Linked DNA regions of Modestobacter italicus. The protein of the gene in region 2 binds, or shares a complex with, the protein of the main gene of each other region. Links are inferred from orthologs where the notes say so. Each region holds a gene or a part of one and is shown on either strand. Other genes may lie near its edges. The genes, in order: rplL, MODMU_RS25500 and rplA.

What was found.
Region 1: MODMU_RS25500 (region 2) and rplL share a complex: the UniProt entries of both Escherichia coli proteins name them as parts of the 50S ribosomal subunit. The link is inferred for Modestobacter italicus from one-to-one orthologs.
Region 3: MODMU_RS25500 (region 2) and rplA share a complex: the UniProt entries of both Escherichia coli proteins name them as parts of the 50S ribosomal subunit. The link is inferred for Modestobacter italicus from one-to-one orthologs.

What each region holds. Positions count from the first base shown.
Region 1 is NC_017955.1:4,922,719-4,925,671, reverse strand. It holds rplL (50S ribosomal protein L7/L12), read left to right. Parts: upstream 1-1,258; coding sequence 1,259-1,648; downstream 1,649-2,953. Other genes in the region: rpoB (DNA-directed RNA polymerase subunit beta), read left to right, coding at 2,185-2,953; rplJ (50S ribosomal protein L10), read left to right, coding at 625-1,239; rplA (50S ribosomal protein L1), read left to right, coding at 1-228. UniProt on the Escherichia coli protein: The binding site for several of the GTPase factors involved in protein synthesis (IF-2, EF-Tu, EF-G and RF3). Is thus essential for accurate translation.
Region 2 is NC_017955.1:5,358,589-5,364,271, reverse strand. What follows is about bases 1,702-4,365. They hold MODMU_RS25500 (type B 50S ribosomal protein L31), read left to right. Parts: upstream 1,702-2,736; coding sequence 2,737-2,994; downstream 2,995-4,365. Other genes in these bases: MODMU_RS25495 (purine-cytosine permease family protein), read left to right, coding at 3,119-4,365; MODMU_RS25505 (FAD-dependent oxidoreductase), read left to right, coding at 1,702-2,607. In the rest of the region: MODMU_RS25510 (iron-siderophore ABC transporter substrate-binding protein), read right to left, coding at 6-1,010; more of MODMU_RS25505, read left to right, coding at 1,186-1,701; more of MODMU_RS25495, read left to right, coding at 4,366-4,621; MODMU_RS25490 (cysteine hydrolase family protein), read left to right, coding at 4,618-5,154; mycofactocin biosynthesis glycosyltransferase MftF, read left to right, coding at 5,151-5,683.
Region 3 is NC_017955.1:4,924,304-4,930,179, reverse strand. Bases 3,020-5,876 are described here. They hold rplA (50S ribosomal protein L1), read left to right. Parts: upstream 3,020-4,016; coding sequence 4,017-4,736; downstream 4,737-5,876. Other genes in these bases: rplL (50S ribosomal protein L7/L12), read left to right, coding at 5,767-5,876; rplJ (50S ribosomal protein L10), read left to right, coding at 5,133-5,747; rplK (50S ribosomal protein L11), read left to right, coding at 3,461-3,889; nusG (transcription termination/antitermination protein NusG), read left to right, coding at 3,020-3,414. Also shown: MODMU_RS23395 (gluzincin family metallopeptidase), read left to right, coding at 1-395; MODMU_RS23390 (pyridoxal phosphate-dependent aminotransferase), read right to left, coding at 406-1,665; preprotein translocase subunit SecE, read left to right, coding at 1,975-2,460; more of nusG, read left to right, coding at 2,506-3,019. UniProt on the Escherichia coli protein: One of the primary rRNA binding proteins, it binds very close to the 3'-end of the 23S rRNA. Forms part of the L1 stalk. It is often not seen in high-resolution crystal structures, but can be seen in cryo_EM and 3D reconstruction models.

The DNA.
Region 1 (2,953 bases), 440 kb from region 2 along the record:
GTCGACAAGCAGGCCAACCTGCACCTGGTGATCGGCAAGACCTCCTTCGACGAGGCCAAGCTGGTGGAGAACTACGCCGCCGCGCTCGACGAGGTGCTCCGCGCCAAGCCGTCGGCCGCCAAGGGCCGCTACGTCAAGAAGGTCACCGTCTCGACCACCATGGGCCCGGGCATCCCGGTCGACCCGAACCGCACCCGCAACCTGCTGGTGGACGAGCCCTCCGTCTGAAGAAACACCTCGTCCTCCTCACCCCTCGCACGCTCGGGGTGAGCCTCTGGACGAGGCCGGGCGAAGCCCTGTGACGTTGACGGCGTCGCCCCTCCGGGGGCGGCGCCGTCCGTCGTCCCGGGGGCGTTGGCGGGCGCGCTCCCGGATGGCGTACTCTTGTCGGCGTTCCCCCCAAGACCGCATGGTCGTCGCACGTCCGCGTGCGATCGAAGGTCCGGATGTCCGGACGACCCGCGCAGGTGGACGGTACGACGAACGCGTCGCGGCTCGGGCTCGCCCCAGGCCCGGCCCGTCCCTCGCCCCGTGCGCACTGCGCCGGGGCGTTCCTCGTCTCCGGGCCCTCGATCGCGGCAGGCGCACGCCGCCGGCGGTCGCCCGACAGACGAGAGGAGGCCCATGCCCACGCAGGCGAAGGCCGCGGTGATCGAGGAGATCACCGAGCGGTTCAACAACTCCAGCGCGGCCGTGCTCACCGAGTACCGCGGGCTGACCGTGGCGCAGCTGACCCAGCTGCGCCGTTCCCTCGGTGCGGGCAGCAGCTACGCCGTCGTCAAGAACACCCTGACGAAGCGGGCCGCGGACTCGGTCGGCCACACCGACCTGGCTCCGCTGCTCACCGGCCCCACCGCGATCGCCTTCATCGAGGGCGACCCGGTCGAGGCCGCGAAGGCCATCCGCGACTTCAGCCGCGCCAACCCCCTGCTCGTCATCAAGGGTGGCGTGGTCGAGGGCCGCACGGTCGACGCAGCCGAGGTCTCGCGCCTCGCCGACGTCGAGCCCCGTGAGGTCCTGCTGGCCAAGCTGGCCGGCGCGATGAAGGGCAACCTCACCAAGGCCGCCGGGCTGTTCCAGGCCCCGCTGTCGCAGGTCGCCCGGCTGGCCGCCGCGCTGCAGGAGAAGAAGGAGTCCGCCGAGGGCGCCTCCGCTCCCGCCGCCGACGACACCGCTGCTGCTGACACCACCCCCGACACCACCGATGCTGCCGCGGACTCCGCGGCCAGCACCGACTGACCCCCTTCAAGGAGACACCATGGCCAAGCTCTCTTCCGACGAACTGCTCGACGCCTTCAAGGAGATGACCCTCCTGGAGCTGTCCGACTTCGTGAAGCAGTTCGAGGAGACCTTCGACGTCACCGCCGCTGCCCCCGTCGCCGTCGCGGCCGCCGGCCCCGTCGGCGGTGGCGCTGCCCCCGAGGCCGCCGCCGAGCAGGACGAGTTCGACGTCATCCTCGAGGCTGCCGGCGACAAGAAGATCCAGGTCATCAAGGAGGTGCGCACGCTGACCTCGCTCGGCCTCAAGGAGGCCAAGGACCTGGTCGACAACGCGCCCAAGCCCGTCCTGGAGAAGGTCGCCAAGGACGCCGCCGAGAAGGCCAAGGCCTCTCTCGAGGGCGCCGGCGCCACCGTCACCGTCAAGTGACCCCCCGCCCGGCGGTCTCGACCGCCGGGGCCCGCCCGGCTCGCTGAGCCGGGCACCGCACCACCCCGCGTTCCCAGCAGGGGCCGTCCTCCTCCCGGAGGGCGGCCCCTGCTGCGTGCCGGGGGCCCCGCTCGAAGACACTCGCGCGCCGTGGCTGTCCGTACCGGGGAGGCACTGGCATCATCTGCTGCGACCGACCTCGCTCCCCGCTCCGCGGGCGGCCCGGCCCTCCTCGCGGAGGCGTCGCCCCGCCCTGGCACCGGTGGCGCCGGCCACCCCTCGGGGTGGGGCACCGGCCGACCCGGCAGCCGACGTGGACAGCGGCGCGTAGCAGGGGTAGGGTCTCCTGTTGCGCTGCCCTCTGACTGCCAACCCGCCGACACGGGTCACCAGGGGTGCCCGGGAACGGCTCCGGGCCACCTCGTGTTGACGCCTCTGGCGGGATCGGCATCCGCGGTCAGCCTCGCCGATACCGACGACGACCCAGGACGAAAAGCACCCGCCCGCACGTCGTGAGGTCCTTGGAAGGACGCATCTTGGCAGGCTCTCGCCCCACCAGCACCACCACCACTGATAGCAGCACCACCCCGGTCGACGTCCAGCCCGGTCCCCGCACCGGCGGTACCGACCAGCAGAAGATCCCCGGCGCCCCGCTCCGCGTCTCGTTCGCCAAGATCCGCGAGCCGCTCGAGGTCCCGGACCTGCTCGCCCTCCAGACGGCCTCGTTCGACTGGCTGGTCGGCAGCCCGCAGTGGAAGGCCACCCTCGCCCCCGAGGAGCAGGCCGACGCGGTCGGCGGTCTGGCCGAGATCCTCGAGGAGATCTCCCCGATCGAGGACTTCAGCGGCTCCATGTCGCTGTCCTTCTCCAACCCGCGCTTCGAGGACGTCAAGGCGTCCCTCGAGGAGTGCAAGGACAAGGACATGACCTACGCGGCGCCGCTGTTCGTCACCGCCGAGTTCATGAACAACACCACCGGCGAGATCAAGAGCCAGACGGTGTTCATGGGCGACTTCCCGATCATGACGAGCAAGGGCACGTTCGTCATCAACGGGACCGAGCGCGTGGTCGTCTCCCAGCTGGTCCGCAGCCCGGGCGTCTACTTCGACAAGACCCTGGACAAGACGTCGGACAAGGACGTCTACAGCGCCAAGGTCATCCCCAGCCGCGGTGCGTGGCTGGAGTTCGACGTCGACAAGCGCGACACCGTCGGCGTCCGGATCGACCGCAAGCGCCGCCAGCCGGTCAGCGTCCTGCTCAAGGCCCTCGGCTGGACCGAGGACCGCATCCGCGAGCACTTCCAGT
Region 2 (5,683 bases):
GGGGGTCAGGCGGCGGCGGAGAGCGCGGTCAGGTAGTCGTCCAGGTCCCAGGTCATCGACAGCACCGTGGGCGGGGAGACGGCGGCGATGAGCTCGTCGCCGACGAGGGTGGCGTGGTGCCCGGCGGCGACCGCCGGGATGGTCGCGGTGTACGGCTGCGCCGCGAAGGCGTCGGCCTCGGCCTGGCTGGAGGCGTAGCTGAGCAGGATGTCGCTGTCCAGCTCTGCCGCCCGCTCGTAGCTCAGCGTGGAGTAGAAGGTCGAGTCCCCGGTCGACAGCGCGGTCACGCTCGGGGCCACGGTCAGGCCCAGGTCGGTGAGGAACTCGACCCGGGGGTCGGCGGCCGCGTAGACGTAGAGGGTCGGCGGCACGTCCCACACCGCGGCGACGCTCCGGCCCTGCAGCTCGGGGTGCTCGGCGGCCGCCTCGGCGACCGCCTGCTCGGTGTCGGCGACGAGCTGCTCGGCGTCCTCGGCCCGGCCCAGCGCCCGGCCCACCGTGGTGACGACCTCGCGCCACGGCGTCGTCCAGGCCTCGCCCGGGTAGGCGACCGTCGGGGCCAGCGCCGACAGCTTCTCGTAGTCCTCCTGCGTGATGCCGGAGTAGTTGGCCAGGACGACGTCGGGGTCGGCGGCCGCGATCGCCTCGAAGGGCACCTCCTCGGTGTCGGGGAGGACGGTCGGCGTCTCGGCGCCCAGCGCGTCGAGCTCCTCGGCGATCCACGGCAGCACGCCCTCGGCGTCCCCGCCGTAGGCCTGGAACGGGATGGCGACCGGGACGACGCCCAGCGCGAGGGCGGCGTCGGTGCTGCCGAAGCCCCAGGTCACCACCCGCTGCGGCTCCTCGGCGATCGTCGTCTCCCCGAACGCGTGCTCCAGCGTGACCGGGAAGGCCGCCGAGGAGCTGCTCGGCGCGGCTGCGGTGGCCTCCTCCGCCCCGGAGCTGCAGCCGGTCAGGACGAGTGCGGCCGCGAGCAGGGCGGTGCCGGCCAGGGTGGTGCGGTGGTGCACGGAGGACTCCTCGGGTCGGTCAGGTGAGGCTCACCTAACCAGCCGGGGATCACGAACGGGTCACCGGGCGTCGTCCGGCCGGCGTGCGTGGCGCTGGTGCGACCCGATCGTTGGTTGTAGCTTCCACCGACCAGGCACGGGGCCACCCGGTCGAGACGGGGAACGGACGACGTCGATGCAGGTCGTGATCGCAGGGGGCGGCGTGGCCGGGCTGACCGCAGCCCTGGCCCTGGCCCGCCAGGGGCACCGGGTGCAGGTCGTCGACCGGGACGACTCACCCCGGCCGGCGGACGTGGCCGGCGCGGCCGCGTGGCCGCGGCGCGGGGTGGCGCAGTTCCAGCAGCCGCACGCCTTCCTGGCCCGGCTGTTCCACGAGCTGGAGCGCGGGCTCCCCGACGTGCTGGACAGCCTGCGGGCGATCGGCGTGCCGCAGGTCGAGCTGGTCGACGGCCTGCGGGCGATGTGGTGCCGGCGCAGCACGCTGGAGTGGGTGCTGCGCGGCACGGCCGAGGCCGAGCCGGGCGTGGCGATGGTCTACGCCGCGGTCCGCGAGGTGCGGGTCGACGGCGGTGCGGTCACCGGGGTGGAGCTGGCCGACGGGCGGGTGCTGCCCGCCGACCTGGTGGTCGACGCCACCGGGCGCCGCGGACGGGTGTCCCGCCCCTGGCTGCAGGAGGTCGTCGACTCCCCGGCCGACGAGGTCTACACCTCGCGCCGCTACCGCCTCCGGCCCGGCGCCTCCTTCGGGCCGGTGAACCGCGGGGTCATCTCCGTGGCCGAGGGCGACGGCTACACGCTGCTGGTGTTCCCGCACGACGCGGACGTGTTCACCGTCTGCTTCACCCGGCTGCCCGACGACCCCGGGCTGACCGGGCTGCGCGAGACCGCGGCGTTCGAGGCGGCCACCCGGCTGGTCCCGCTGGCCGCCACCTGGACCGACGCCGACCGGGCCGAACCGGTCTCGGACGTGGTGGTCATGGGCGGGCTGCGCAACACCTTCCGGGAGCTGGCCGGGTCGGCCCCGCTCGGGTTGCAGCCGCTCGCCGACGCCGTGTGCACGACCAACCCGCACTTCGGCCGGGGCACCTCGCTCGCCGTCTCCCACGCGCTCCGCCTCGCCGGCGCGGTCGCCGCCGCGCCGGCCGACGCCCGCTCCTGGCGCGCGGAGCTGGACGCCTGGAGCCGGGGGGAGCTGCGGGCCTGGTTCGACGACGCGCGGCGCACCGACGAGGCGCGCGCCGCGATGTGGCGCGCGGTGCGCGACGGCGGGGGCCCGGCGGTCGGCAGGCCGCCCGCCGGTCCGGAGGTCCCGCACCTGCTGGTGCTGGCGGCCGCCGGTGCCGACCGCACGGTCGGCCGGGCGGTGCTGCGGCACATGCACCTGGTGGACCCGCCCGAGGCACTGGCGGAGGTGCGCCCCCGGGTGGCCGACCTGCTGGCCGCGGGGTGGCTGCCGGGACGGCCGGTGCCCGGGGCGGCGGCGAGCGCCCCGCCCGGGACGCCGAGCGGTGCCCCGGGCGCGCCGGCCGCACCACCGCGCCGCGAGCTCGTCGAGGCGCTGCGGCCCGAGCTGGGGTCGGTGGCCAGCACCGCGTAGCGGGAGGCCGTGACGGCGGCGACGAGCCGCGGGCCGGGAACAACCGCGGCGTCGGTTTGTTGTCCGTACCGACGCGATCAGCCCGCCCCAACGGGGGCGGACGTCCCGCGCAGACCGAGAGGACCAGCCATGCGCAACGGCATCCACCCCGAGTACCGCACCGTCGTCTTCCAGGACACCTCGACGGGTGCGACGTTCCGGACCCGTTCGACGGTGCAGACGAGCCGGACGATCGAGCTCGACGGCGAGACCCTGCCGGTGGTCCCGGTCGAGATCAGCGCGTCGTCCCACCCGTTCTGGACCGGCAACCAGCGCGTGCTGGACACCGCCGGCCGGGTCGAGAAGTTCAACCAGCGCTACGGCGCGCGGAACCGCACCCGCAGCTGACCCCGCGGCACTCCCCGACGACGCCGCCGGCAGGTCCTCCCCGGACCGGCCGGCGGCGTCGTCGTGCGTCCGGGGCCGACCGCGCGGTTAGGGTCTCGGCCCGGGAGCGGGGACGGACCCGCCGGTGAGGACGGAGCACGCGATGGCGCACCAGGTGACCGGGGAGCCGGCTGCCTCCACGGCACGCGTGGCGGTGGAGACCAACGGCATCAACGTGATCTCCGAGTCCGAGCGCAAGGGCACGCCCCGCCAGCTGTTCTGGCCCTGGTTCGGCGCGAACGTCAGCGTGCTCGGCCTGGCCTACGGCGCCTTCACGCTCGGCTTCGGCATCTCCTTCTGGCAGGCGGTCGTGGCCGGCGTCGTCGGCATCGTGGTCAGCTTCCTGCTCTGCGGGTTCATCGCCATCGCCGGCAAGCGCGGCTCGGCCCCCACCCTGGTGCTCAGCCGGGCGGCCTTCGGCGTCACCGGCGGCAAGGTCCCCGCCGTCCTGGCCTGGGTGCTCACGGTCGGCTGGGAGACCGTGCTCACCTCGTTGGCCACGCTGGCCACCGCGACCGTCTTCACCGAGCTGGGCTGGGGCGGCGGCACGGCCACCCAGGTCGTCGCGCTGCTGGTGGTCGCCGGGCTGGTCGTCGTCGGCGGGGTGCTCGGCTTCGACCTGATCATGCGCATGCAGGCGGTCATCACCGTGGTCACCGGCGTGCTGACCGTCGTCTACCTGGTCCTGGTGGCCGACGAGATCGACTGGGGCACCGTCAGCGGGCTGCCGTCGGGCTCCACCCAGGCGTTCATCGGTGCGCTCGTCTTCGTGATGACCGGCTACGGCTTCGGCTGGGTGAACGCCGCCGCGGACTACTCCCGCTACCTGCCGCGCTCGGCCTCGACCCGCGGCGTCGTCGGCTGGACGACGTTCGGCTCGGCGCTGGCGCCGGTCGTGCTGCTGGTGGTCGGTCTGCTGCTGGCGGGCTCCTCGGCCGACCTGGCCACCGCCATCGGCGCGGACCCGATCGGTGCGCTGGCCACCCTGCTGCCCACCTGGTTCCTCGTCCCGTTCGCGCTGGTCGCCGTCCTGGGCCTGGTCGGCGGGGCGCTGCTGGACATCTACTCCTCCGGCCTGGCGCTGCTGGCGGCGGGCGTGCGGATCCCCCGGCCGGTCGCCGCCTCGATCGACGGCGTGCTGATGGTGCTCGGCGCCATCTGGGTCGTCTTCCTCGCCGAGGGCGACTTCTTCGTGCAGTTCCAGGGCTTCCTGATCACCCTCGGCGTCCCGGTCGCCGCCTGGTGCGGGATCGTGCTGGCCGACCTGCTGCTGCGCCACCGCGACTACGCCGAGGCCGACCTCTACGACCCCCGCGGCCGGTACGGCGCCGTCCCGCCGGTGCCGCTGGCGCTGCTCGTGCTCGGCACGGTGCTCGGCTGGGGCCTGGTCACCAACGGCTACGCCAGCTGGCTGACCTGGCAGGGCTACCTGCTCGAGCCCCTCGGCCTGGGCGGCAAGGACGGGACCTGGGCCTTCGCCAACCTGGGCGTGCTGGTCGCCCTCGTCGTCGGGTTCGCCGGCACGCTGCTGCTCCGCCGCGGCGCGGTGCGCCGGCAGGAGGCGCTGGCACCGCAGGAGGCGAGGTGACCGACGGCGTGCTCGTCGTGGTCGACGTGCAGCACGTCTTCGCCGACGCCGGCTCCCCGTGGGGTGCGCCCCGGTTCGCGGAGGTGCACCCGGCCATCCGCCGGCTGACCGCCGCCTTCCCCGGCCGCGTGGTGCACACCCGGTTCGTCGCCCCGGCCGAGCCCACCGGCGCGTGGGTGCCCTACTACGAGCAGTTCCCCTTCGCGCTGCAGCCCCCCGACGCAGCGCTGTACGCCCTGGTCGACGACCCCGGCGGCGCCCCGGTGCTGGACGCGCCCACCTTCGGCAAGTGGGGCCCCGAGCTCGCCGCGCTCGTCGGCGACGGGCCGGTGCTGCTGGCCGGCGTGTCGACCGACTGCTGCGTGCTCTCCACCGCGCTGCCGGCCGCGGACGCCGGGGTGCCGGTGCAGGTGGTCACCGACGCCTGCGCCGGGGCCAGCGACGCCGACCACGGCCGGGCGCTCGCGGCGATGGCCCTCTACGCCCCGCTGATCACCCTCACCACGACCGACGCGGTGCTCGCCGGGCGATGACGGTCCCCGCGCCGCCCCCGGACCGGCTGCCCGACGGGTTCGCCGTCCGGCTGGCACCGGGGACCCAGCGCCGGGACGGCGGGACGACGCTGCTCGGCGGGTCCCCGTTCCGGATGCTGCGGCTCGCGCCCGCCGCCCGGACCCTGCTGGACGGCGACCGGCTCGAGGTGACCGACGCCCGCACCGCGGCGCTGGCCGCGCGGCTGCTGGACACCGGCGTCGCCGACCCCGACCTGCCGCCGGCGCCGCTCCCCGCGGTGACCGTCGTCGTCCCGGTCCGGGACCGCACCGACGGGCTGGCCCGGCTGCTGGCCGCCCTCCGCGCCGACCCGGGGACGGCGGGTTGCCCCGTGGTCGTGGTCGACGACGGTTCCGCGGAACCGTCCGAGGTCGCCGCGGTGGCGGCCGGCGCCCGGCTGCTCCGCCACGAGGAGGCCCGCGGCCCGGCCGCCGCCCGCAACGCCGGCCTGCGTGCCGCCGGCACCCCGCTGGTCGCCTTCGTCGACTCCGACTGCGTGCCGGAGCCCGG
Region 3 (5,876 bases), 440 kb from region 2 along the record:
GGTTCTACGGGATGGTCGGTGACTCGCAGTTCCGCGACCCGTGGCTGGACGAGGCGTTCGCCAGCTACGCCGAGTCGGTCACCGGCGACCCGCCCCCGGACCAGGTGAGCCGGCTGCTGGCCACCGACGGCGACGTCGGCGGCTCGATGGCCTCTTTCCCCGACGACCGCCGGTACGTGACGGCGGTCTACGGCAAGGGCGCCGCCGCGCTGCTCACCGCGCGCCGGCAGGCCGGCCCCGAGGCCTTCGACGCAGCCCTGCGCTGCTACGTCGACGCGCAGGCCTGGACCACCGCCACCCCGGCCGACGTCGGGACGGCGCTGGCCGACCTGCCGGCCGCCCTGGCCGTGCTGCAGCAGGCCGGGGCGCTCGACCCCGAAGACCTGCCCGGCTGACGGCTGCGGCTCAGCCGGCGGAGCCGAGCAGCCGCTGCATCCGGGAGACGCCCTCGACCAGGTCGTCGTCGCCGAGGGAGTAGGACAGCCGCAGGTAGCCGGGGGTCCCGAACGCCTCCCCGGCGACGACGGCGACCTGGGCCTCCTCCAGCAGCAGCTCGGCGAGCTCGACGCTGGTGTGCACGGTGCGCCCGGCTATCGGCCGGCCGAGCAGCGCCTTCACCGACGGGTAGGCGTAGAAGGCGCCCTGCGGTTCGGGGCAGGCGACCCCCGGGATCTCGCGGAGCATGGCGACCATCGTCTGCCGGCGGCGGTCGAAGGCGGCGCGCATCGTCGCGACGGCGGACTGGTCACCGGTCAGCGCCGCGACGGCGGCCAGCTGCGAGACGTTCGCGACGTTCGAGGTGGAGTGCGACTGCAGCGCGGTGGCGGCCGCGACCACGTCGGCGGGGCCGAGCAGCCAGCCCACCCGCCAGCCGGTCATGGCGTAGGTCTTGGCGACGCCGTTGACGACGACGCAGCGGGACTGCAGCTCGGGCACCAGCGCCGGCATCGACGGTGCGGTGGCCCCGCCGTAGACCAGGTGCTCGTAGATCTCGTCGGTGAGCACCCACAGCCCGGCGTCCAGGGCCCAGCGCCCGATCTCGGTGACCTCCTCCGGCGGGTGCACCGCCCCGGTCGGGTTGGCCGGGGAGCAGAACAGCAGCAGCCGGGTGCGCGCCGTGCGGGCGGCCTCCAGCTGGCCCACCGACACCAGGTAGCCGCTGGCCTCGTCGGCGACCACGGGCACCGGCACGCCGCCGGCCAGCCGGATCGCCTCGGGGTAGGTGGTCCAGTACGGGGTCGGCAGCAGCACCTCGTCGCCGGGGTCGAGCATCGTGGCCAGCGCCTCCTGCACCGCCTGCTTGCCGCCGTTGGTGACCAGCACGTCGGCCGGGCGGGCCTGCAGGCCGGAGTCGCGCAGCGTCTTGGCGACGATCGCCTCCTTGAGCGCGGGCAGCCCGCCCGCCGGGGAGTACCGGTGGTTGGCCGGGTCCTGGGCCGCGGCCACCGCGGCGGCGACCACGTGCGGCGGCGAGGGGAAGTCGGGCTCACCTGCGGCGAAGCCGATCACCGGGGTTCCGGCGGCGCGCAGCGCCTTGGCGCGGGCGTCGACGGCCAGCGTCGCCGACGGGGTGATCGCAGCGACCCGCCGGGAGACCCGGCGCTCGGCCGGCCGGACCGGGGGCGGGACCGGGACCGCGGGGTCGGGCACGGGAGCGGTGGTCATGGCGGGGATCGTGTCAGACCAGCGAGGTCGTCCCGGTGCCGTCCCGCACCCCGCGGGAGGGTGCCCACCTGCCGTGTTGGCCGTCGGTGCCGGCGGTCCCGTACACTCGACGACCTGGGGCCAGTGGGACCCCGCCACCGGCGTGCCCCGGGGCTCCTCTCGAGGAGCTCGGTCGCGCCGTGACGCGGCCCGGCGTCCCCTAGGGGTGTAGCTCAATTGGCAGAGCAGCGGTCTCCAAAACCGCAGGCTGCAGGTTCAAGTCCTGTCACCCCTGCCACCACCTGACCGACGACCGAGGAGCGAGGCGCTGTGAGCGAGGAGAAGGACGGCGAGCCGACCGACGGCGCCCGCGCCGACGACGAGCTGACCGCCGAGCAGATCGACGCCGAGACCCCCGGGGTCGAGGACGCCGCCGAGCTCGAGGCCGCCGAGGCCGAGCTCGCCGACGAGGCCGAGTCCGACGAGGACAAGGTCGTCGCCACGCCCACCCGGCGCCGGCAGCGCAGCACCTCCAGCCGTCCGGCCGGCCGCTCCACCGGTGCCACCCGCGCCGGCGACGGCACCCGGTCCCGGGCCGACGCCGAGCGGGCCCGCGCCGCCGAGCTGCGCGACAAGCGCAGCATCGGCCGGTTCCTCCGCGAGGTCGTCGCCGAGCTCCGCAAGGTCATCTGGCCCGGCCGCAAGGAGCTGATCACCTACACCACCGTGGTGATCGTCTTCGTCGCGGTCATGGTGGCGCTCGTCGCCGGCCTCGACATCCTCTTCGCCCAAGGTGTGCTCGCCGTCTTCGGCTGACCCGCACACCCTGGCCTGCACCACACCCGACAAGGAAGAGACCCAGTGACGGACCCCCGCGAGCCCTTCGAGACCGACAGCGCGGTCGAGGGCACCGACCTCGACGACGCCGCTGCCCTGGCCGGGACGGTCGACGTCGAGACCGGTGTCCGCGAGACCGGTGCCGCCGAGGGCTCCCTCGAGACCACGGACCTGACCGCGGACAACCCGATGGGCGACGCGCCCGTCTCGGGCAACGCCGGCAGCAGCCGTGGCTCCGTCGACGACGCACTGGTCGCCGACCCGCTCGCCGAGCCGGCCCCCGACCACGACCCGCTGGTCACCGAGACCCTCGAGGCCGCCGCCGAGCACGACGAGGACCCGGCCGAGGCGCTCCGCTCGACGCTGCGCAGCCAGTTCGGCGACTGGTACGTGATCCACTCCTACGCGGGCTACGAGAACAAGGTGAAGACCAACCTCGAGTCCCGGATCACGTCGCTGGACATGGAGGACTACATCTTCCAGATCGAGGTGCCCACCGAGGAGGTCACCGAGATCAAGAACGGCAAGCGGACCCAGGTCAACCGCAAGAAGCTGCCCGGGTACCTGCTCGTCCGGATGGACCTCAACGACGAGTCCTGGGGCGCGGTGCGCAACACCCCCGGCGTCACCGGCTTCGTGGGCGCCACCTCCAAGCCCTCCCCGCTGAGCATCGACGAGGTCGTCAACCTGCTGGTGCCCGCGGTCACCGAGAAGCCCGCCGCGGCTGCCGAGGCCGCACCTGCCGCCTCCTCGACCGCGGTCGTCGAGTTCGAGGTCGGCGAGTCCGTCACCGTCATGGACGGTCCGTTCGCGACGCTGCCGGCCACCATCAACGAGATCAACCCCGAGCAGCAGAAGCTCCAGGTCCTCGTCTCCATCTTCGGCCGCGAGACGCCGGTCGAGCTGTCGTTCACCCAGGTCTCGAAGATCTGACCTGAGTGCGCCTGCACTCCCCTGATCAGCAGAGAAGAAGGAAGTCATGCCCCCCAGGAAGCGGTTGACCGCGGTCATCAAGCTCCAGATCAACGCCGGTGCGGCCACCCCCGCGCCGCCCGTCGGCCCGGCCCTCGGTCAGCACGGCGTGAACATCATGGAGTTCTGCAAGGCCTACAACGCTGCGACCGAGTCGCAGCGCGGCAACGTCATCCCGGTCGAGATCTCGGTCTTCGAGGACCGGTCGTTCACCTTCGTCACCAAGACGCCGCCGGCAGCGCGCATGCTGCTCAAGGCCGCCGGGGTGGACAAGGGATCGGGCGAGCCGCACAAGACCAAGGTCGCCACGGTCACCCGTGACCAGGTCCGCGAGATCGCCCAGACCAAGATGGCCGACCTCAACGCCAACGACCTCGAGCAGGCCGAGAAGATCATCGCCGGCACCGCCCGGTCGATGGGCATCACGGTCCGCTAGTCAACGGCCTCGTTCCGAGGCTCGCCCCGAGCTCGCGAGGGGTGAGGAGAACGAGGTCCTTTCACTGTGGGAGGGCCGGCCAGGCCCGTTCACCACACGACCCCGTTCCGGGGGAAGGAGCACCACCATGGCCAAGCACGGCAAGAACTACCGCAAGGTCGCCGAGCTCGTCGACGACAGCACGCTCTACAGCCCGCTGCAGGCCGCCGGCCTCGCCAAGCAGACCTCGACCACGAAGTACGACGCCACCGTCGAGGTCGCGATCCGCCTCGGGGTCGACCCCCGCAAGGCCGACCAGATGGTCCGCGGCACGGTCAACCTGCCGCACGGCACCGGCAAGACCGCCCGCGTCATCGTCTTCGCCACCGGCGACAAGGCCGCCCAGGCCGAGGCCGCCGGCGCCGACGTCGTGGGCTCCGACGACCTGATCGAGCGGATCCAGGGCGGCTTCCTCGACTTCGACGCCGCCATCGCGACGCCGGACCAGATGGCCAAGGTCGGCCGGATCGCCCGCATCCTCGGCCCCCGCGGCCTGATGCCGAACCCGAAGACCGGCACCGTGACCCCCGACGTCACCAAGGCCGTCAACGACATCAAGGGCGGGAAGATCAACTTCCGCGTCGACAAGCAGGCCAACCTGCACCTGGTGATCGGCAAGACCTCCTTCGACGAGGCCAAGCTGGTGGAGAACTACGCCGCCGCGCTCGACGAGGTGCTCCGCGCCAAGCCGTCGGCCGCCAAGGGCCGCTACGTCAAGAAGGTCACCGTCTCGACCACCATGGGCCCGGGCATCCCGGTCGACCCGAACCGCACCCGCAACCTGCTGGTGGACGAGCCCTCCGTCTGAAGAAACACCTCGTCCTCCTCACCCCTCGCACGCTCGGGGTGAGCCTCTGGACGAGGCCGGGCGAAGCCCTGTGACGTTGACGGCGTCGCCCCTCCGGGGGCGGCGCCGTCCGTCGTCCCGGGGGCGTTGGCGGGCGCGCTCCCGGATGGCGTACTCTTGTCGGCGTTCCCCCCAAGACCGCATGGTCGTCGCACGTCCGCGTGCGATCGAAGGTCCGGATGTCCGGACGACCCGCGCAGGTGGACGGTACGACGAACGCGTCGCGGCTCGGGCTCGCCCCAGGCCCGGCCCGTCCCTCGCCCCGTGCGCACTGCGCCGGGGCGTTCCTCGTCTCCGGGCCCTCGATCGCGGCAGGCGCACGCCGCCGGCGGTCGCCCGACAGACGAGAGGAGGCCCATGCCCACGCAGGCGAAGGCCGCGGTGATCGAGGAGATCACCGAGCGGTTCAACAACTCCAGCGCGGCCGTGCTCACCGAGTACCGCGGGCTGACCGTGGCGCAGCTGACCCAGCTGCGCCGTTCCCTCGGTGCGGGCAGCAGCTACGCCGTCGTCAAGAACACCCTGACGAAGCGGGCCGCGGACTCGGTCGGCCACACCGACCTGGCTCCGCTGCTCACCGGCCCCACCGCGATCGCCTTCATCGAGGGCGACCCGGTCGAGGCCGCGAAGGCCATCCGCGACTTCAGCCGCGCCAACCCCCTGCTCGTCATCAAGGGTGGCGTGGTCGAGGGCCGCACGGTCGACGCAGCCGAGGTCTCGCGCCTCGCCGACGTCGAGCCCCGTGAGGTCCTGCTGGCCAAGCTGGCCGGCGCGATGAAGGGCAACCTCACCAAGGCCGCCGGGCTGTTCCAGGCCCCGCTGTCGCAGGTCGCCCGGCTGGCCGCCGCGCTGCAGGAGAAGAAGGAGTCCGCCGAGGGCGCCTCCGCTCCCGCCGCCGACGACACCGCTGCTGCTGACACCACCCCCGACACCACCGATGCTGCCGCGGACTCCGCGGCCAGCACCGACTGACCCCCTTCAAGGAGACACCATGGCCAAGCTCTCTTCCGACGAACTGCTCGACGCCTTCAAGGAGATGACCCTCCTGGAGCTGTCCGACTTCGTGAAGCAGTTCGAGGAGACCTTCGACGTCACCGCCGC